DNA from 4 places in the Halomonas sp. AOP25-F1-15 genome. Region 3 is predicted to be linked to each of the others. Evidence: predicted binding sites of a transcription regulator. Region 3 holds the regulator's gene; each other region holds the start of a gene.
What was found. The regulator LexA, encoded in region 3, represses DNA repair genes until DNA is damaged. The targets are predictions, from matches to a motif close to TACTGTNTANNTANACAGTA.
Positions count from the first base shown of each region.

Region 1: a site for LexA is predicted at 2,401-2,420, ahead of ACT3TF_RS04390 (LexA family protein). Genes of this name have one in related genera too.
Region 2: a site for LexA is predicted at 2,959-2,978, ahead of ACT3TF_RS09075 (LexA family protein). Genes of this name have one in related genera too.
Region 4: a site for LexA is predicted at 3,560-3,579, ahead of ruvA (Holliday junction branch migration protein RuvA). Genes of this name have one in related genera too.

Region 1 covers NZ_JBQSXV010000002.1:217,042-222,130, forward strand. Annotated here, with positions in the region: gene ACT3TF_RS04380 (LBF_2804 family protein) at 1-574, opposite strand, end outside; gene ACT3TF_RS04385 (Y-family DNA polymerase) at 617-1,918, opposite strand; gene ACT3TF_RS04390 (LexA family protein) at 1,933-2,376, opposite strand; gene glyA (serine hydroxymethyltransferase) at 2,646-3,911, shown strand; gene ACT3TF_RS04400 (glycosyltransferase family 32 protein) at 3,974-4,786, opposite strand.
Region 2 covers NZ_JBQSXV010000004.1:156,681-161,769, reverse strand. Annotated here, with positions in the region: gene oadA (sodium-extruding oxaloacetate decarboxylase subunit alpha) at 1-346, shown strand, start outside; gene ACT3TF_RS09085 (sodium ion-translocating decarboxylase subunit beta) at 359-1,681, shown strand; gene ACT3TF_RS09080 (IMPACT family protein) at 1,786-2,409, opposite strand; gene ACT3TF_RS09075 (LexA family protein) at 2,409-2,798, opposite strand; gene ccmA (cytochrome c biogenesis heme-transporting ATPase CcmA) at 3,107-3,727, shown strand; gene ccmB (heme exporter protein CcmB) at 3,893-4,561, shown strand; gene ACT3TF_RS09060 (heme ABC transporter permease) at 4,576-5,089, shown strand, end outside.
Region 3 covers NZ_JBQSXV010000008.1:154,996-160,084, forward strand. Annotated here, with positions in the region: gene ACT3TF_RS15310 (ribonuclease J) at 1-698, opposite strand, end outside; gene purU (formyltetrahydrofolate deformylase) at 968-1,822, shown strand; gene lexA (transcriptional repressor LexA) at 1,925-2,602, opposite strand; gene ACT3TF_RS15325 (TetR/AcrR family transcriptional regulator) at 2,881-3,558, shown strand; gene ACT3TF_RS15330 (L,D-transpeptidase) at 3,536-4,072, shown strand; gene nagZ (beta-N-acetylhexosaminidase) at 4,174-5,089, shown strand, end outside.
Region 4 covers NZ_JBQSXV010000005.1:236,055-241,143, reverse strand. Annotated here, with positions in the region: gene tolA (cell envelope integrity protein TolA) at 1-169, opposite strand, end outside; gene tolR (protein TolR) at 162-596, opposite strand; gene tolQ (protein TolQ) at 608-1,303, opposite strand; gene ybgC (tol-pal system-associated acyl-CoA thioesterase) at 1,362-1,775, opposite strand; gene ruvB (Holliday junction branch migration DNA helicase RuvB) at 1,772-2,809, opposite strand; gene ruvA (Holliday junction branch migration protein RuvA) at 2,891-3,499, opposite strand; gene ruvC (crossover junction endodeoxyribonuclease RuvC) at 3,603-4,151, opposite strand; gene aspS (aspartate--tRNA ligase) at 4,247-5,089, opposite strand, start outside.

The DNA.
Region 1 (5,089 bases), on a different contig from region 3:
GCAGGAAGCTGCTTAAGCTGACTTTTAAGCGATAAAGTAGGGCTTTAGCGGTTATTCTCCAGCCACCCAGGTAGGCATGTGGGTCAACGCCATAGATAAGACTGCCCGGGGTTGGGTACTCCAAGGCGGCGCGTGAAACGCCGTGCACCGTCAGTTGGATATCCGGCTCTAGTGGCTCGGTTTGGCCATAGTGCAAGCCTGCCAGGCGCGTAATGCTCGCGACGCCGCGTAGCGCGTTCCAGTACAAAAAGCCAATCTCTAGCGCGGTAATGCTGCCTGCCACGACCATATAGCTGGCCCAGTAGGGAAGCTGCTCGCGAAGACTCAGCGCATTCCAATTGTCGGTGGCAAATTCCCGCATCCACCATTCTGCTCCACCAATCAGCGTGCCAGATATCATTCCGGCAACCGCCGCCCAAGTGATAATCCAGCGTCGTGCGCGTTCCAGCGCCTGCGGATTGGGGGCTGCCAGTGCCGGATGGCGGCGAAAGTAGCCTTGTATATAGCGGTTTGCCCACCGTTGCGCTAGGCCAGGTGCTGGAGCGTACTCTTGATCGGGACGAGAGAGAGGCATTAAGGCAACGTTATTCGGGCAAAGGATGCCCTAGGGTAGCGGTTACGTCCGTGAAGTACACGCATCGATAGCGCCAGGATGAGTGCCTGCCAGCATTAACTCATCCCAGCGCGTAGTGAAGCGCGGGGAGCGATGGGCGCAGCGCAGTTGCCAGGCGGCCGGCGCATTGGTCATGCCAAAACTAATCGTTCCTCGCCCCATTTGCTGATTGATCTGGTCCACCGCTGCCATCAGTAATGGGTGATGATGGTGGGGTGTTGGCCCTAGTAATGACAGCTGGTGTCGCTCGGCATCGACTAAGTCGAGGAGCATTACACCGGCCTTCATAAAGTGGTGGTGAGGGCGGTACATTTGCTCCAGCCCTTGGCGAACCGTATCAAGGATAACGCGGGTATCGTCGCTGGGTGACGGCAGCGCGATTAGCGCTTGCGGGAAGCATTGTGGCTGATCACGACGGTGGCGGTTGGTATTAAGAAATACCATCACGGCGCGGGCTAAACTACGCTGCTCGCGCAGTTTTTCAGCGCTACGTTGGGCGTGTCGGCGTAGAGCATTATGCACCTGCGTAAAGTCGCCTGTCGGTTGGCCAAACGAGCGCGATGTCATAATGCGCTGGCGTGGTAGATCCAATGCGTTCATTGTTAAACATGGCGTTCCGCGTAGCTCAAGCGCCGTGCGCGCGAGCACTACTGAGAAACGCTTACGCAGCTGTTTTTCATCGCTTTCTCTTAATTCCCAGGCGGTCCTCACGCCGCCAATGGCTAAGCGCTCGGCCAGCCGATGCCCAACGCCCCACACGCTGCTTACCGGCGTGCGTTTGAGCAGGGCCTCGGTGGTGTGATCCTGCCCACCGAGTAGGCAAACGCCTTGGTAGTAAGGGTCTTGCTTAGCAACGTGGTTAGCCAGCTTGGCGAGTGTGTGAGTGGGGGCTAGCCCAACGCACACCGGCAGGCCTAAATGACGCCGAATGCGCTGGCGTAGCTTCCGCCCTAGAGCCTCACACTGCTCTGCGGTGAAATCTTCTAAATAGACGAACATTTCATCGATTGAGTAGGGGGCAACGTCCGGGCAGGCATTGCGCAGTAGCTGGGTCAGTCGTGCCGACATATCACCGTACAGTTCGTAGTTAGACGACAGTAGGTGGATGTCGCCACGCTGACGCAGCTCTTCAAGTTTAAACGCCGGCGTCCCCATGGGAATATCCAGCGCTTTAAGCTCGGCCGAGCGGGCGATAATGCACCCATCGTTATTCGACATAACACCGACAGGCCGGCCTTCAAGCTTAGGTTGAAAGATACGCTCGCAGCTGACATAGAAATTATTGCCATCGACTAAGCCAATCATCTTAAGCCCTCATTTCATCGCAAATATTCATGCACGACGGCGCGCACCACGCCCCATAGCTGGCAGTCGGTGCCTTCAAGCGGCAGGGGCGGGTAATGCGGATGGGCAGAGCAAAGGTGCGGTGTGCCTTGATAGAGCGCGTAGCGTTTAATCAATACTTCGCCGTCAAACATCGCCACCAATATATGTCCTAAGCGAGGTTTTACGCCGCGGTCGACAATCAGTAAATCGCTGTCAAAAATACCCCAGCCCTCCATGCTGTCGCCCGCGGCAGTGATATAAAACGTCTCGGTAGGGTTTTTTATCAATCGTGTATTGAGATCTAGCGTGCGTGGTTCGTAATCCTGCGCAGGCGAAGGAAAACCGCTAAAGCCCGCTCGTCCCGTCAACGTTAGATAAGGCTGCGGCTGAGATATTAACGGCAAGGCGGGGGTAAGTGGAGTGTGCTGACCTAGCATTGTCGACACCCTGGCTGATATGGCGCATGTATGAATATACAGTATTCGGTCTTGGCGACGAAAATGCAAGTCAGCAGGGGTGGGGTGGATAGCAACCTAAAGATTCGCGAGCTAAAACGGTGTCTCACAAATACTGCTACCAAGCCTTAAAGATGAATGCTGTTCATTAACAACCTGATGCGGATGCGATGAAAGTCGTGTCAGGCTGCGTTATGATAGCGCCCTCGCTTCTTCCATGATGACTCTTTCTCGTTACGAGGTGCCTGCCGATGTTCAGCCGCGATATGACAATTGCCGGATTTGATGATGTGCTTTTTGATGCCATGCAGAAAGAAGTAGCACGCCAAGAAGCTCACATCGAACTGATTGCTTCTGAAAACTACGCCAGCCCCCGCGTACTGGAAGCGCAAGGCAGCCAGCTAACCAATAAATACGCCGAAGGCTATCCCGGTAAGCGCTACTACGGTGGCTGTGAATTCGTCGATATTGCTGAAAATCTGGCCATTGATTACGCCAAAGAGCTGTTTGGCGCAACCTATGTCAACGTTCAGCCGCATTCTGGCTCCCAGGCCAATAGCGCCGTCTTTTTAGCGCTTGTTAAGCCTGGCGATACTATTTTAGGCATGAGCTTGGATGCAGGTGGCCACCTGACCCATGGCGCCAAGCCAAGCTTTTCGGGCAGGCACTTCAATGCCATTCAGTACGGTTTGAATGAGCAAGGCTTGATCGACTATGACCAAGTGGCCGAGCTTGCTCGCGAGCACAAGCCGAAAATGATCATCGCCGGTTTTTCCGCGTATTCTCAGATCGTTGATTGGGCCAAGTTCCGCGAGATCGCCGATGAAGTGGGCGCTTACCTATTGGTGGATATGGCCCACGTGGCAGGTCTTGTCGCGGCGGGTGTCTATCCAAGCCCTTTGCCTCATGCCCACGTCGTGACGTCTACCACCCATAAAACGCTACGTGGCCCGCGCAGCGGTGTGATTCTCTCGGCGGAAAACGACGCTGATATTGAGAAAAAGCTGCAGTCAGCGGTATTCCCGGGTGGCCAGGGCGGTCCTTTGATGCACGTGATTGCGGCAAAAGCGATCTGCTTCAAAGAAGCCATGGAGCCTGCGTTCAAAACGTATCAACAGCAGGTGGTCAAAAATGCTCAGGCAATGGCCAGTGTATTCATTGACCGCGGCTACGATATCGTTTCTGGCGGCACCGAAGACCACTTATTTCTGCTGTCGCTGATCAAGCAAGGTGTTACCGGTAAAGACGCGGACGCCGCTTTGGGCCGCGCCCACATTACCGTTAATAAAAATGCCGTACCTAACGACCCACAAAGCCCGTTTGTAACCTCAGGTTTGCGTATTGGTACGCCTGCGGTGACCACACGCGGTTTCGATGAGCAAGAGTGCAGCACGTTGGCCGGTTGGATCTGCGACATTCTGGATGTATTAGCCAACGGCGAAGACACCAGCGCTATTGAAGCGCAGGTGTTGGATAAAGTAGCTGGGGTTTGCGCGCGACTGCCTGTTTATAAGTAAACGTCACGTTAGAGCGTATGTGAAAAAAGGCCCTGTTAATTCAGGGCCTTTTGCTTAGATACTTATGGTTCTTCTTGGCGAACAATACTCACTTTTTGTTGCTCTTTGGTCCACTTTCCCGCTGCTTTATCGATGTACTGAAAGTACTCGTTAGTAAAGCTGCCTTGATTGCAGGCATGGCGGTAAGAAACCGTGGGCACCTCTTGTATGTTTAGCAATTGATTGAACACGCCTGGCCCGGTTAGCTCAAATACGTTAGTGAGCTGATTGTCTTTAATATTGTTATTAACCTGATTGATTAATTTTTCGAGATTCGGGTTTTGAGGCTTGCTGGCAATAAAGTAATTACTGAAATCCCCGCGCCGCGTGACGACGTACAACTCCTCCGTATTCCTGGCTAACGTATCGCTTAACGGCCAAATAGCATGGGCATCGATATCTAAATAAACGCCGCCATATTCTTGTAGCACCAGCAGCCGCCAGAAATCAGCCTGTGCAGCACCTATCTGTAATTTCAAATAGTTTTGAGTGATTTCACTGTCATAGTGATCCGCAATAAATAGGTGCCTTGCTTCCGTCACCATAAAACGATATTCAAAACGTGGGGCCATCAGGCGATTAAATAAATAGTTTAGATAGACAGGCAGCGTCACTTTGTCCGTGAAGTTGGTCTGCCAAATAATCCGCGGGATTGCCACTTTCTTGGCGGAGGGCTGAAGCAACGGTGGCGCATAGGCTGGCAGGGTAAAGCGCTTGTTAGGAAAGGCGGCGTGGAAAGGATAGCAAAGCACTTTGGTGATATTGGCGGTCAGTTTGATGACGCGGCTAGCAATAACAATAATATGTTGCTTAACAGTCTGTCGTTGACGACCCATAGGAAACCTTTACATATTTGACGATTGGGATAGATGGCTTTACCAGCCCCCTTTGCCCTCTAACACGCTGCGAGCGTGCTATTTAGATCAAAGGCCTGAAATCACCAATTACGCTGGCCGTTGGCTAGCGCCTGGTGGGAAAGGGCTCACTCTGCGGTCATTTCTTCGATGAGTATGCTAGCGCGCATTTTGCTTTAATGCATCACTTTAGAAAGGTTTAGCCTACACGCAGCGGACAGGGTATTAGCACCACTGTGCATCAGCCACACAGCCGTTGGAAGACAGTAGCGTGCGCCGATTGTT
Region 2 (5,089 bases), on a different contig from region 3:
CTCAGAAACCTATACCGTTAAGCTCAATGGCAAAGCCTACGTGGTGGAAGTCTCTGAAGGGGGCGAGCTAGGCGAGGTGCAGGAGCAAGCGGTAAGCGCAACGACCGCCGCTGCTCAGGTTTCACCTGTGCCTAGCGGGGAAAGCATCGATGCGCCGCTGGCAGGCAATATTTTCAAAGTGAATGTGCGTCCTGGCGATCAGGTCGCTGATGGTGATGTCGTCATTATCCTGGAAGCGATGAAAATGGAAACCGAAGTGCGTGCTAGCAGCGCAGGCACTGTGTCTAAGGTTAACGTCAGCGAAGGCGATAGCGTCGCCGTAGGCGATACGCTGATCGAACTCTAAGGGCGCTCGGTAATGGATAAATTAGTAACCTTATGGGAAGGCTCGGGGCTGTATAACCTTGAGCTTGGCCAGGCGGCTATGATCTTAGTGGGACTATTGCTGCTCTATCTGGCCATTTATAAGAAGTTTGAGCCGCTGCTGTTAGTGCCGATTGGCTTTGGTGGCATTCTTGCCAACATACCCGAAGCAGGGCTGGCGCTTTCAGCGTTAGATCAGGCCATTGACGTTGCTAAACCTGTGGTGCTGCAGCAGATAGCAGCAGCGCTAGGCGCAACGCTAGATCCTGTTAGCGGTCTTGAAACATGGCGAGAATCGCTGAAAGTGATCGCCCACGATGGCGTTGCGCCAGACCAGCTACGTGCCGCGCGAGACATTGCCACGAGCGTCGGCTACAGCGACGGTATGCTGTATAACTTCTATAAAGTGGCGATTGGCTCGGGTATTGCGCCGCTGATTATCTTTATGGGCGTGGGTGCCATGACCGATTTTGGCCCCTTGCTGGCCAATCCGCGCACGCTTTTTTTAGGTGCGGCCGCTCAGTTTGGTATTTTTGCCACGCTGTTTGGCGCCGTAGTGCTCACCTCCATGGGGGTGATGGATTTCTCGCTTAATCAGGCGGCCGCTATTGGTATTATCGGTGGCGCGGATGGCCCGACGTCTATCTACGTATCAAGCGTGCTAGCGCCGGAGCTGCTGGGTGCGATCGCCGTGGCAGCCTATGCATATATGGCATTGGTGCCCTTGATTCAGCCGCCGATCATGCGTCTTTTAACCACTCAAAAAGAGCGTCAAATCAAAATGACGCAGCTACGGGCGGTGTCTAGGCTGGAAAAAGTCATCTTCCCGCTGATGCTGTTGATCTTGGTTGCGCTGTTTTTACCCGATGCCGCACCGCTTCTGGGAATGTTTTGCTTTGGTAATCTGATGCGTGAATGTGGAGTGGTCGAACGCTTGTCGGATACCGCGCAAAATGCGCTGATCAATATCGTAACGATTATTCTAGGTTTGTCCGTGGGCTCTAAACTCATGGCCGAGAGCTTTCTGGCATTTGAGACGCTGGGGATACTCGGGCTGGGTATTGTCGCCTTTGGTATTGGTACGGCTGCCGGGGTATTAATGGCCAAGCTCATGAACCTGGTGAGTAAAATGCCCATCAACCCGCTCATTGGCGCCGCCGGCGTTTCCGCTGTGCCTATGGCGGCCCGGGTGGCTAATAAAGTAGGGCTTGAAGCCAATCCGCATAATTTTTTATTGATGCACGCCATGGGGCCCAACGTGGCCGGGGTGATTGGATCAGCGGTAGCTGCCGGGGTAATGATTAAATACCTGGGCTAATCAACCCACGCGTATCAAGGTGCGTCATCAGACCGTTTTTAGCGCAGAGTTGAAGCGCTAGCGATTAGAGCGCGGCATGCTGAAAATTTCAGCTGTCGCGTTTTTTATGGAGGGGCGGTATGAAACTCAATCGTGCTCTTTAAGCGGTTTTCCAGTGGGGAAAAGTCGAGCGGGCAGTCGCGTGGCCAGCCAACGGCTAAGCGGACGCCGTTTCCATCGTAATCGGCTTGCTCAATAGGAACATCACGTTCTTCGCACCAGGCGCGAGCAATCGCTTCATGGGCAAAGCTCAGCCGTAGAGTGTAAATATCGCGTTCAATGATCTCGCAGGTGGGCAGTGTCTCAAGCGCATGGCTGACTGCCTGGGCGTAGGCGCGAGCTAATCCACCGGTACCTAGCTTTGTACCACCAAAATAACGAATGACGACACAGCCAATGTGGCCAAGTTGGCTGCCTTGCAGCACCTGATACATCGGCCTGCCGGCGGTGCCGCCAGGCTCACCATCGTCAGAAAAGCCAATGAAGTTCTGCTCGCCCGGTGGTCCTGCAATGTAGGCAGTGCAGTGATGGCTCGCATTGGGGTGTGCCGTTTTAGCGGCATTGAGTAGAGCGCTGAACGCACCAATGTCAGGGGCGCAACATATCCAGGTTATAAATTGGCTCTTTTCTACGTCAATGTCAGCCGTATGCCATATTGATGCAGGCAGTTTGGGAACCCGGTAACGCATTAATGCTCCGTAATAGCAGACTTGCTCACATGAGGTTCAACACCCATCACCATACCAAGCACCTGAATATCCCGATTATGCAAAAAAAGCGCTGGCTGAAGCGCATCTTCTGGCCATAGCTGTACGCCAGAACGGCTTATGGAGAGCTGCTTCAGCGCTATTTTCTGCTGATTGATTTCGGCAACGGCGGTTTCTGTTTGGGTATCGTGCTGGTAGCGCCGAATAATAATGACATCGCCATCGAATAAGTTGCAATCGCGCATCGCATTGCCGCGTACTTTAAGCGCATAGGTATTGTGCCGCGTAACGTTAGACGTCAATGCATAAGGGCGCGGTAGTGGTTGCCTGTGAGTGAGCGTAGCGGTAGATGCTGCCATTGATATCGTCATTTGGGAATCTCCATTGCTACGCCGGCTGGTTAGGCTTCGTTCATGCGTAGTGAACTTGAAAATAGCGACCTTAAACATTGACTGCAGGCAATCGCTTTAGCGGTGCAGGCGACGCTGAATCGCACAAAACATGTCTTTCCATACAGTGGTTTTAGTATAGGCCTGTTTTTGCATACAGTGCTAGTGGTAATTCGTCTTATTGATCATTGGAGTCCGTTGTCCACTGGTTGATGGCCGGTTGTGCAAGTGGCGAGAAAGGAGCTTTCCGTGTAGAGTTCGATGCGAAATCAATGTGCCTGGAGTGACGCTTGAGCCTGCATCTACAAGCCCGAGGACTTGGCTGTGAACGTGATGACCGCTGGCTATTTAAAGGGCTGGATCTGGATATTCATAGCGGTGAAGTCGTGCGTATTGAAGGGCCTAATGGCTGCGGCAAGACAACGCTGCTCAAGATCCTCTCTGGGCAGCTCAGCGACTATCAGGGCGCGCTTTTCTGGAATGGCACGGTAATGAGCAAGGCTCGTGACCACTTTCTTGCTAACCTGCTTTATTTGGGGCATGCCCCCGGCATAAAGTTGGGGCTTTCGCCGCTAGAAAATTTAGCGTGGTATCAGGCGCTGAGCGGTGAAAAAGACGACGAGGAACAGCGCTTGAATGCGCTTGAAAGCATCGGGCTGGCAGGTTTTGAAGAAGTGCCTACCGGGCAGCTGTCGGCGGGTCAGCAGCGGCGAGTGGCATTGGCGCGGTTAACGCTGACGCCGCGAGCCCTGTGGGTATTGGATGAGCCCTTTACCGCGATTGATCGTAACGGCATTGCTGATCTTGAAAGACAGCTTGTTGCGCATGCAAAGGCAGGTGGCTGCGTACTCGTCACCACACACCACGATCTGCCCGCCTCGCCGCTGCTGAGGCAGGTAGCGCTGGGGTAGAAGGAGACCGCGTTGCATAGCACGTCCAATGGCTCTTCAGAAAGTCCTTCAAGCCGCCCGCTGAGCTACGCTTCCAGCAGCGCTTCACAGCCTTCAGCGCCTAACTGTTTGGATAGTTCGGCGATCGGCCCAGTAGCGCCATTGCTCGACCATAAGGGCGGGCTAATGATCGCGGTAAAAGCCACGCTGCTGCGTGATTTAACGCTATTGCTTCGCCGTCGCGGTGAAATTCTTAATCCTTTAGTGTTCTTTGCGCTCGTGATTACCTTGTTTCCAATGGCTATTTCGCCCGACCCTGCGCTGTTGGCAATTATTGCACCGGGCTTGCTCTGGGTGGCGGCGCTATTAGCCGCGCTGCTGTCACTCGATAGCCTGTTTCGCAGCGACTATGACGACGGTAGTCTTGAGCAGCTGTTGCTGGCCCCGCACTCGTTGGCCGCGCTAAGCCTAGCAAAAGTGGCCGTTCACTGGCTGCTAACTGGCTTGCCCTTAGCGCTGATAGCGCCGCTATTAGGCGTTATGCTTTCGTTGCCCACCGGCAGCTACGCCGTGCTAGCGCTGTCGCTTGCGCTGGGGTCGGCCAGCCTGAGTTTGATTGGCGCGATTGGCGCCGCGTTAACCGTCGGCCTGGCGCGCGGCGGCGTGCTGCTCTCGCTGCTGGTGCTGCCGCTGACGATCCCGGTATTGATTTTTGGGGTGGGCGCGGTGCAGGCGTCTATTGTCGGTAGCGGTGTTGCCGCACATTTAGCTATTTTGGGCGCGCTGCTTGCCGCCTCGCTTATGCTGGCGCCGTGGGCGATTGCCGCATCGCTGCGCATTAGTATTAACGGTTGAGGATAGAACACGCTATGTGGGCCTTTATACATAAGCTGGGATCGCCTCGGTGGTTCTATGGCATGAGTGCCAAGATGCAGCCGTGGTTTTGGGCTGCAGCGGTGCTGCTGTTGGTCGTTGGTTCACTATGGGGGCTGGCATTTGCGCCTGCGGATTATCAGCAGGGCAACAGCTTTCGGATTATTTATGTACACGTGCCGGCTGCTTTTTTAGCCCAATCTATTTTTATCGCTATGGCCGTGTCGGGCCTGGTGTTTATGGTTTGGAAAATTAAAGTGGCCGACATGGCGGCGACAGTGATGGCGCCGTTCGGGGCGGTGATGACCTTTGTGGCGCTGTTTTCCGGTGCTGTGTGGGGCGTGCCTACCTGGGGTACCTGGTGGATGTGGGATGCGCGGCTCACCTCTATGCTGATTTTGCTGTTTCTGTATATCGGGGTCATCGCCTTACGCAGCGCGTTTACCCGGCGCGATAGCGGGTCCCGTGCAGCCTCGGTGCTGACGATGGTGGGTGTCATCAATATTCCCA
Region 3 (5,089 bases):
CGGCCCATTAAGCTGATACGCCGGCCACACTGGTGTGCGGCGCGGCCTATAGCAAGCACGCGGGCCAAGTTGCTTGCAAAGCACGAGACCACGACGCGGCCTTCGCAGCGGCTGAGTGTTTTTGCTAACGCCCGAGCGACGTCCCCCTCGCTGCCTGAGTGACCGGGCATAGGGGCGTTGGTTGAGTCGCCGACGACTAAATCGATGGGGGCAAGTGCTTTAAATTGAGCGGCACTGATGGGCGTGCCAATCAGCGGCTCGGGATCAAGTTTCCAGTCGCCGGTATGTAAAACGCGGTAGCCACCGGCCAGCATCATCAGGGCACAGCTTTCGGGAATGGAATGCGTTAAAAGCAAATAACGTAGAGTGAATGGGCCGCTTTCTAGAGCTTCGCCAGGCTCAATGACGTGTATCGCCGCACTGCTAAGCTGATGTTCGGCGAATTTTAATCTGAGTAGCCCTGCTGCCAGCGGCGTGGCATAAATAGGGCAGTTCCACATGGGCCAGAGCCAAGCGACTGCGCCAATGTGGTCTTCATGACCATGGGTGATAAACAGTGCTTTGGGTACGATCCCCAGCGCCTTCGGCGTATCTACGTTGGGTACTTGAAGCGGTGAGTTAGGAAGATCCTGGCGAATCATCATGCCGCAATCAACGGCAATCCAGTGATTGTCATAGCCGTATAGCGTTAGATTCATTCCGATCTCACCACATCCCCCCTGCGGCAATATGCGCAGCGGTGGACGACGACGGGGACGAATTTGAACGCGTGAAGAATGCATCAGTTATGAAAAGCCTAAAAAGTAGTGACTTAACTATACGGGAAGGCAGGGGCGGCTAACAATCATCGTTGTCCTTCCGATACACTATGCAGCGTCGTTAACATGCCAAGGTGATGGTTTGTTAAGCCGGTTTATCCGGTTAGTTTTTCATTAGTGATGTTTGAAATAGGTCAAGAGTAGCCCACATGTCGCATTATTATCGTTTAGTTATTTCTTGCCCTGATCGGGTGGGTATTGTTGCACGCGTGTCGAGCTTTATTGCTCAGCAAGGCGGGTCGATTACTGAAGCCAGCCAGCATTCGGACCTAGAGACCGGCCGCTTTTTTATGCGTTATGAAATCTTGGCAGACTCAGTAGGCATCTCGGTAGAAGCGCTGCGTGCCGCCTTTGAACCGGTAGCCCGCGAATTCAGCATGCAATGGGCATTGGTTGATACTCAAAAGCGTCGGCGCGTAGTGCTGATGGTGTCGCGAGAATCGCACTGCTTAGTAGACCTTCTTTATCGCTGGCAGTCGGGGGAGCTGGATTGCGATATTGTCGGCGTTATTTCCAATCATGACGACTTGCGTTCGCTGACGCAGTGGTACGGAATTCCTTACCACCACGTGCCGGTAGACCCTGACGATAAACAGGCATCATTTGCGAAGGTACAGGCTGAAATCGATAGCGCGCAGGCGGACTGCATCGTACTCGCACGCTATATGCAAATCCTACCACCCGAACTGTGCGCGCGTTATTCAGGCAAAGTGATCAATATTCACCACAGCTTTTTGCCCTCATTTGCGGGAGCAAAACCTTATCACCAGGCCTACCAGCGGGGCGTTAAGCTGATTGGCGCTACCTGCCATTATGTCACCGAGGAGCTTGATGCAGGCCCCATTATTGAGCAGGATATCCACCGTGTCAGCCACTGCCATACGCCTACTGATTTAGTGCGCTTTGGGCGTGATGTTGAGAAAGCGGTACTGGCACGCGGTTTACGCTGGCACTTAGAAGACCGCGTGCTGATCCATGGCAATAAAACGGTGGTATTTAGCTAAGCGGCTTATCAATAAGGCTACTTTATCGCTATGAGGTGGCCGCTTTTGCGACCACCTCTATTAGGTCTGATGAAGGCATTGATAAATGACGTTATGCCTGGCTTAACCTAACGCCTGGCCATTGCCGCCGCGAATCACGCCAACGCCAACGCCTTCTATATCGAGCGACTGGGAACGTAGATCGATTTCAATCGGCGCAAAGTCGGCGTTCTCTGCGAACAGCGTGACCTGATGGCCTTGGCGCTTAAAGCGTTTAACCGTGACTTCATCATCTAAGCGGGCAACGACTATCTGACCGTCGCGGACACGCTCAGTACGGTGCACGGCCAGCAGGTCACCCTCTAAAATACCGATATCTTTCATGGATAAGCCACGTACGCGCAGCAAGTAATCCGCTTTGGGGGTGAAGTACTCAGCAGGCAGCGGGCAGTAGCGGTCGATATGCTCGGCAGCCAAAATAGGACTGCCGGCGGCAACTTCACCAATGACCGGCAGGCCCGCCTGAGCAGGCTCGATCGTGGCAGACAGCGTACTGACAGATGTGTCCAATACGTCTTGAGGCTCTTGGTTAGGCAAGCGTATACCGCGTGACGTGTTGCGAATGATGCGGATCACACCCTTGCGTTCAAGTGCGCGTAGATGCTCCTCAGCGGCGTTAGGTGAGCGAAAGCCGAGTGCTTTAGCGATCTCAGCGCGCGTCGGAGGGTAGCCAAATTCGCCCATGGTTTTAACAATAAAATCAAATACGTGCTGTTGGCGAGCGGTTAGTGGACGCGACATACCAAGCTCCAGAATTGTGAATAGACAGTCATAAAATGAAGGTAACTTAAACAGTAAGTGTTTAAGTATACAGTATGTGTCTCTGTCCAGTATATGGCCTTGTCAATACCAATATTTACCGCTCTGGGAGCTTCAATGATTTGAAACTAAGCTTTTTCTTATGCAGCTTTTCCTTATAAGTGCCGAGGCATTGTGGTGACAAATCAAGCGTTGAGACTACCCAGGTTATGGCATAGTATTTTGCGATGTTTTAAACACCTGTTTCTCTGGAGAGCATCATGGCTCAATCTGATACGGTGACCCGTATACTTGATACCGCTGAAGTGCTGTTTGCAGAGCGTGGTTTTGCTGAAACCTCGCTGCGCAACATCACTAGCAAGGCGCGCGTCAATCTTGCTGCTGTGAATTATCATTTTGGCTCCAAAAAAGCCTTAATTCAGGCTGTTTTTTCCCGCTATCTGGATCCTTTTACGCTGCGTTTTCACACTGCGCTTGATGAGCTTGAGGCTCAGCATGATGGGCAGGTGATACCGCTGGAAACGCTGCTTGAAACTATGGCAACGACGGTTCTTGCGGTGCCCGCTGAGCGTAATAGCTTGAAGGTCTTTATGCGCCTGCTAGGCTTAGCCTACAGTCAGGCTCAAGGGCATTTAAGGCGACATATACAGCAAGAATATGGGGATGTGTTTACGCGCTTCACTGAGCTAGTGCGCCAAGCAACCCCTGAACTGCCCGATGCAGAGCGCTTTTGGCGGCTACACTTCATGCTAGGCACTGTTATCTTCACCCTGTCAGGCCTTGATGCCCTGCGTGATATTGCGGAAAAGGATTACCACGAGCAGGTATCGGTGCGGGACTTAATCCGGCGCTTGCGCCCGGTAGTCGTGGCTGCGATGAATGCGCCACTACCCCCAACTTTAGAAGAAGGACACCATGCGAACGCCAAGGTTAGCTGAGCTACCCCCAACCGAGAACATCTGGCTTGAGATAGATACTACCGAGCAGCTGCTGCGCTGTTGGCGGGGGCCTAAAGTGCTGCATGAGTGCGCTATTTCTTCTGGCGTTGCCGGTGTTGGTGAGCATAATGGCAGCGGTAAGACGCCGCATGGCTGGCACTATGTGCGCGCCGCGATTGGCAGTGGCTTGCCCGAGAATGCGGTATTTCGTGGCCGCCGCTGGACTGAGGAAGTATTCTCGCCAGCGTTAGGCGAAGCCTACCCGCAGCGTGATTGGATTTTGACGCGTATTCTGTGGCTGTGTGGGTTAGAAAGAGGCGTGAATCGTGGCGGTCAGGTTGACTCGCAGCGGCGCTATATCTATCTGCACGGTACGCCTACCGATCAGCCGATGGGCGTCGCCGCTTCGCACGGATGCATTCGGCTACGCAACAGCGATTTGCTACATATCTTTGCATTGTCGTTGCCCGGCACCCCCGTTTGGTTGCACGGAGAAAGGCAGTGCTTTGACTAAACGATGCTGAGCTGTATTGGGGGCGGGCTTCAAATGCCCCCATCTTTGACACTGATAAACGATCGTCTAAAATCATTGCCCCTCTTATTGGACTTCTCACGATGACTCAACCTCTAGGCCCGGTCATGCTTGACCTTGAAGGCCCAGCATTAACTCGCGATGAAAAGCACTTGCTGCTTGAACCCACGGTAGGGGGCGTCATTTTATTTGCCCGTAACGTCGAAAGCGCCTACCAGGTGCGCAAGCTCTGTAGTGATATTCGCCGCGTGCGGGGGGATTTATTGATCGCGGTTGATCAGGAGGGCGGGCGCGTTCAGCGCATTAAAGAGGGTTTGACACGCCTTCCTGCCATGGCGCGCATTGGCGAGTGCTATAGCGCTAACGCAGAAGACGGCCTCGCGTTGGCAAAAGATGCTGGTTGGCTGCTGGGTATGGAAATGGCCGCCTGTGGCTTGGACTTAAGCTTTGCCCCGGTGCTTGATGTTGAAAGCGGTATATCAAGCGTGATTGGCGATCGCAGTTTCAGCCATGATCCGCAGCAAGTGGCCGTGCTTGGCGGTGCTTTTGTGCAAGGTCTTCATGAGGCGGGGATGGCCGCTGTCGGTAAGCACTTCCCAGGTCATGGCAGTGTCGCTGCCGACTCTCACGTCGCGCTGCCGGTGGATGATCGGCCGCTTGATGTGATTAAACAGCATGACTTAGTGCCCTTTTATCACCTGGCAGGTCAGCTAGAAGGGATTATGCCCGCCCACGTTATTTACAGCGCGTTTGATTCCCGACCCGCTGGTTTTTCGCCTAGCTGGTTAGGCATGCTGCGTGAGTCGATGGGCTTTAAGGGCTGCGTCTTTTCTGATGATTTAAGCATGGCGGGTGCCCACGAAGCCGGTGAACCCAAGGATCGCGCCCGGGCAGCCTTAGCCGCAGGCTGCGACATGCTGCTGGTATGCAATGACCGCGTCGCGGCACTTGAGGTAATGAACGCCTGCCAAGATATCGACGCTAAGCGTGCCGCCAAGC
Region 4 (5,089 bases), on a different contig from region 3:
GAACAATCGAAGAGCTATCAGGCTCTGCCGTTCGGCTGGGCAAGCTAACCAAGCTAAACAGCACAATGGCAGCGTGCACGCCTATCGCCAAAACGGTGGGCCATTTATAGCCAACATCTTGGGGGTCGTGAGAAGACTTTCCTGCCATATACGCTTTGCCCTTACCCATCTTGCGGCGGCTCAGAAAGCAGCCCAACGTTGGCAACCCCCGCACCTTGGAGGGTACTCATAAGCACAACAATTTGGCCATAGGCCACATTGCGGTCGCCACGCACCATCACCGGTGTTCCAGGACGCCGTTGCAAAATAGCCACCACGCGCTGGGACATTTCATCGAGCGTTACTGAGGTGGAGTCCTCGCCGAGAGTGATGAAGTAACCACCGTCACTGTCAACCGAAATAATGATCGGATCATTTTCCTGCTCATCAATCGGCTGAGACGAAACCTGAGGCAGCTCAACTTGCACGCCCTGAGTCAACATAGGCGCAGTGATCATGAAAATCACCAGCAGTACCAGCATAACGTCGATAAAGGGGACGACGTTAATCTCCCCCATCGGCTTGCTTTTACCGCTACGATTAAATGGTCCTTGCATAGCCGTCTCCCTTAACTTGCGCTCGGTTTGCTGTCACGACCCTGCAGATTACGGTGCAAGATAGCGTGAAACTCTTCCGCAAAATCTTCATATTTGCCGAGCAACCGAGAAGCGTCATTAGAGAGACGGTTATAGAAAATAACCGCTGGAATAGCGGCAAACAGGCCCATCGCCGTTGCAATCAGCGCTTCCGCAATCCATGGCGCAACCGTTGACAAGGTTGCCTGCTGGGTCAACGACAGTGCCTGAAATGACCCCATGATACCCCAGACCGTCCCGAACAGACCGATATAAGGGCTTGCAGAAGCAACAGTGGCTAGAAAGACCAAGTGCTGCGTTAAGCGATCCTCTTCCCGTGACCACGCCACGCGCATACTACGCTGTACACCCTCTAACACGGTGCTAGCGTCACTCGTTTTAGGCATTAGCCGGTTGAATTCACGAAACCCAGCTTGGAAAACGTGTTCAGCCCCGTGTCGAGGGTCATCAACTGGAATCTCTCGATAGAGCTCATTCAAGTCGACACCGGACCAAAAAGACTCTTCAAATTGGTTGTATTCTTGCTTGGCACGGCGCAGCGCTATGCTGCGCTGAAAAATCACCACCCAAGAGAGGATTGACGCCACCACAAGTAGCAGCATTACCAGCTGTACGACGGTACTGGCATTCATTATCAGGTGGGGAATGGACATGGTGTTATCGTTCACAGGTGCCCTCATCAATCTATTAGGGTCGGTATTTCCGACGCAGTGAATGGCCTCTTGGTTAAGAGGCCTGTATCAAAATCTTAAGCGCGGGTGGCCAAGCTTTTGGCCGTAAACGCTCTTTACTCAAGCATGCTATCTCGACTGTGGCAGTGCATAGGAGTTCCTCAGCGCGCCAAACTTGCTGCTCGAAGGTCATCCGACAGCGCCCGACGTTAGTTACCCGTGCACTAATTTCCAACGCATCGTCCAAACAGGCAGGCTTTGCATAATCACAGGCCAAGCGGTATACCACTAGCTGTGTACCTTCGTCTAGCAGCGTTTGCTGATTAAGGCCTAGTTCGCGTAACCATTCACTGCGCGCACGCTCCATAAACTTCAGATAATTAACGTAGTAAACAATGCCGCCTGCATCCGTATCTTCCATATAAACACGTAGCGGCAGGCGATAACTAGCGGCGGTAGAGACACTCACGGGCGTCGCTCCCCTTCCATGTCGGACGCCTGTTCGTGAGGAACGCGCTCAAAGTGTAGCCAAGCCTGACGTGTGACGACGCGCCCACGAGGTGTACGCATGATTAAACCTTGCTGAATAAGATAAGGCTCAATCACATCTTCTATGGTGTCTCGCTCCTCGCTAATCGCTGCGGCTAATGAATCAATACCCACCGGGCCGCCATCGAATTTATCGATCATAGCCAGTAAGAGCCGCCGGTCCATATGATCTAGCCCATGATGATCTACATTGAGCATATTGAGTGCTGCGTCTGCGATTGCTACATCAACCACACCGTTGCCCTTCATTTCGGCGTAATCGCGCACACGGCGCAATAGGCGATTCGCTATACGAGGCGTTCCTCGTGAACGACGCGCCACTTCAATAGCTCCTTCGTGGCTGGTTTCTACGCCGAGTAGGCGCGCTGAGCGCGAAACAATTTCGGTAAGCTCTTCCAGATTGTAAAATTCAAGACGCTGAACAATGCCAAACCGATCGCGCAGTGGTGAGGTTAATAATCCTGCACGGGTGGTGGCGCCGACCAACGTGAAACGAGGAAGGTCTAGCTTTATGGAACGCGCAGCGGGGCCTTCACCAATCATGATATCCAGCTGAAAATCTTCCATGGCGGGATATAAGACTTCTTCGACGACGGGAGAAAGGCGGTGAATTTCATCGATAAAAAGCACGTCGCCAGGCTCTAGATTGGTCAGCATAGCGGCTAAGTCGCCGGCACGCTCAAGCACTGGCCCGGAGGTAGACTTCATGCCCACCCCCATCTCAGCGGCGATAATATGAGCCAGCGTGGTTTTACCTAACCCCGGCGGCCCGAACACCAGAGTATGATCTAGGCTCTCTTCACGTAACCGAGCGGCGCCAATGAAGATTTCCAGCTGTTCGCGAACGCGGGGCTGGCCAATATACTCATCCAGCCGCTTGGGGCGAATTGCGTAATCAATGCGCACCTCACCGTGCTCAGGCTCAGCGGCGATCAGCCGATCGTGTTCTAACATAAGTGCTCTTTTTTCAAGTGCATTTTTTAAGTGCGTTTTTTAATCGTAAATTCAACAACGGTCTATGCTCAACCTTTACGGCTAGCCATTCATACGTTGCGTCAGCGCGGCTTTAATAAGCGCCTCCGTCGACTGATTAGAGTCTATGTCCGCCAACATTTTTGATGCTTCGGTGAGTTTATACCCCAAACTTACCAATGCGGCCTCCGCATCGGCGAGGTTGTCTCGTGCAGAGCCCCGGCCATTGGTAGCCTCAAGAGGCAGTAATGCATTGCTACCATCTTCCCACTCTGGAAAGCGATCGCGCATTTCGATGATCAGCCGCTCGGCGGTTTTTTTCCCCACGCCTGGCAGCTTGGTTAGCGCCTTACTGTCATCGTCTCGGACACAGCGCATAAAGGCATCTTCGTCCATGCCCGACAAAATCGCTAACGCCAGCTTAGGCCCCACGCCGTTGACCTTTATCAGTGCTCGAAACAGAGCACGCTCATGCTCTCTTCCAAAACCGTATAGCAGGTGAGCGTCGTCACGAATGGTTAGATGTGTGAATAACGAAACGCTTTCCCCGACTGCAGGTAATGCTACCAACGTGTTCATTGACGTTTCTAGCTCGTAACCTACGCCATGAACGTCGATCACGATCCAAGGCGGTTGCTTTGCCAGTAACTGGCCACTCAGACGTCCAATCATAAAGTCGCTCGCGCTCAGGTGAAAACGATAGAGTAAAAACAGCCGTTTACTATAAAGTGACTATGTACAGATGACCAGTAGTAAGACTTTACATATTGTCGATTTAAAGACGCCAGCGCCCTGCAGAGCGGCTGCGACCCCGCGTCACCGTGCCAGTAAGCCCCGTTGCGCTGTAGGCATGGGTTAACGCAATGGCAAGCGCATCGGCGGCATCTGCTTGCGGAGTGGCCGAGAGCTGCAAAATAGCCGTCACCATATGTTGCACTTGAGCTTTATCCGCACCACCCTGGCCCGTCACCGACTGTTTGATTTGTCGTGCGGCATACTCGGCAAGACTTAACCCGTGATTTGCCATACAGACTAATGCGGCTCCTCTTGCTTGGCCCAGTTTAAGTGCTGAATCCGGATTTTTAGCCATAAAAACACGCTCAATAGCTACTTGAGAAGGCTTGTGCAAACCGACGACTTCGCTGAGTCCTGCATAAATTTGTGCCAAGCGTTGCTCTAAAGCGCCGTCAGCGGTGCGGATACAGCCGCTCGCTACGTAGCAAGGCTTGACGCCAATCACATCAATAACGCCGTAACCCGTCACGCGGGAGCCAGGATCAATGCCCAGTATGCGTATGGGTACAGCAGGCTTTCTCTCATCCATAACACCGTTACTCGAGTGGATTAGGCCTAACTATCAGAGCAGCATACAAAAACACCGACGCCGTAGCGTCGGTGCTGGTCAACGGTACAGGCGCTTTATTCTGCGACTGTTTCCGCCTTAACTTTTTGACGTAGGCGGATGTGAAGGTCTTTTAGCTGCTCTGGGCTGACTTCACCCGGCGCATTGGTCATTAAGCAGGCCGCGCTTTGGGTTTTCGGGAAAGCAATCACTTCACGAATAGTCTTAGCACCGACCATCAGCATCACCAAACGGTCCAGACCGAACGCTAAGCCACCATGCGGGGGCGCGCCGTATTGAAGCGCATCCAGCAAGAAGCCGAATTTCTCCTGGGCCTCTTCCTCACCAATGCCAAGAATATCAAATACGGTGCTCTGCATGGCTTGGTCATGAATACGAATAGAGCCGCCACCGAGCTCGGTACCATTAAGCACCATGTCATAAGCCCGCGAAAGCGCTTTAGCTGGATCAGCCTTGAGCTCCTCAGGTGTGCACGAAGGTGCCGTAAACGGATGGTGTAGCGGACTTAAACGACCGCTGTCATCGGCCTCAAACATGGGGAAGTCGACAACCCAAAGCGGCGCCCATTCCTGGGTGTAAAGCTCCAGGTCAGCGCCCAGCTTGACACGCAGCGCTCCAATGGCTTCGTTGACGATACGCGCTTTATCTGCACCGAAGAAAATAATATCGCCATCTTCTGCGCCTACGCGATCAAGCAGCTCTTCAACGATATTTTCCATAAACTTGACGATCGGTGACTGCAGACCCTCAAGCCCTTTAGCGCGCTCGTTGACCTTAATCCATGCCAAGCCCTTAGCACCGTAAATGCCAACAAACTTGGTGTACTCATCAATCTCTTTACGCGAGAGCTTAGCACCGCCGGGCACTTTGAGCGCCGCTACGCGGCCATCATCGGCACT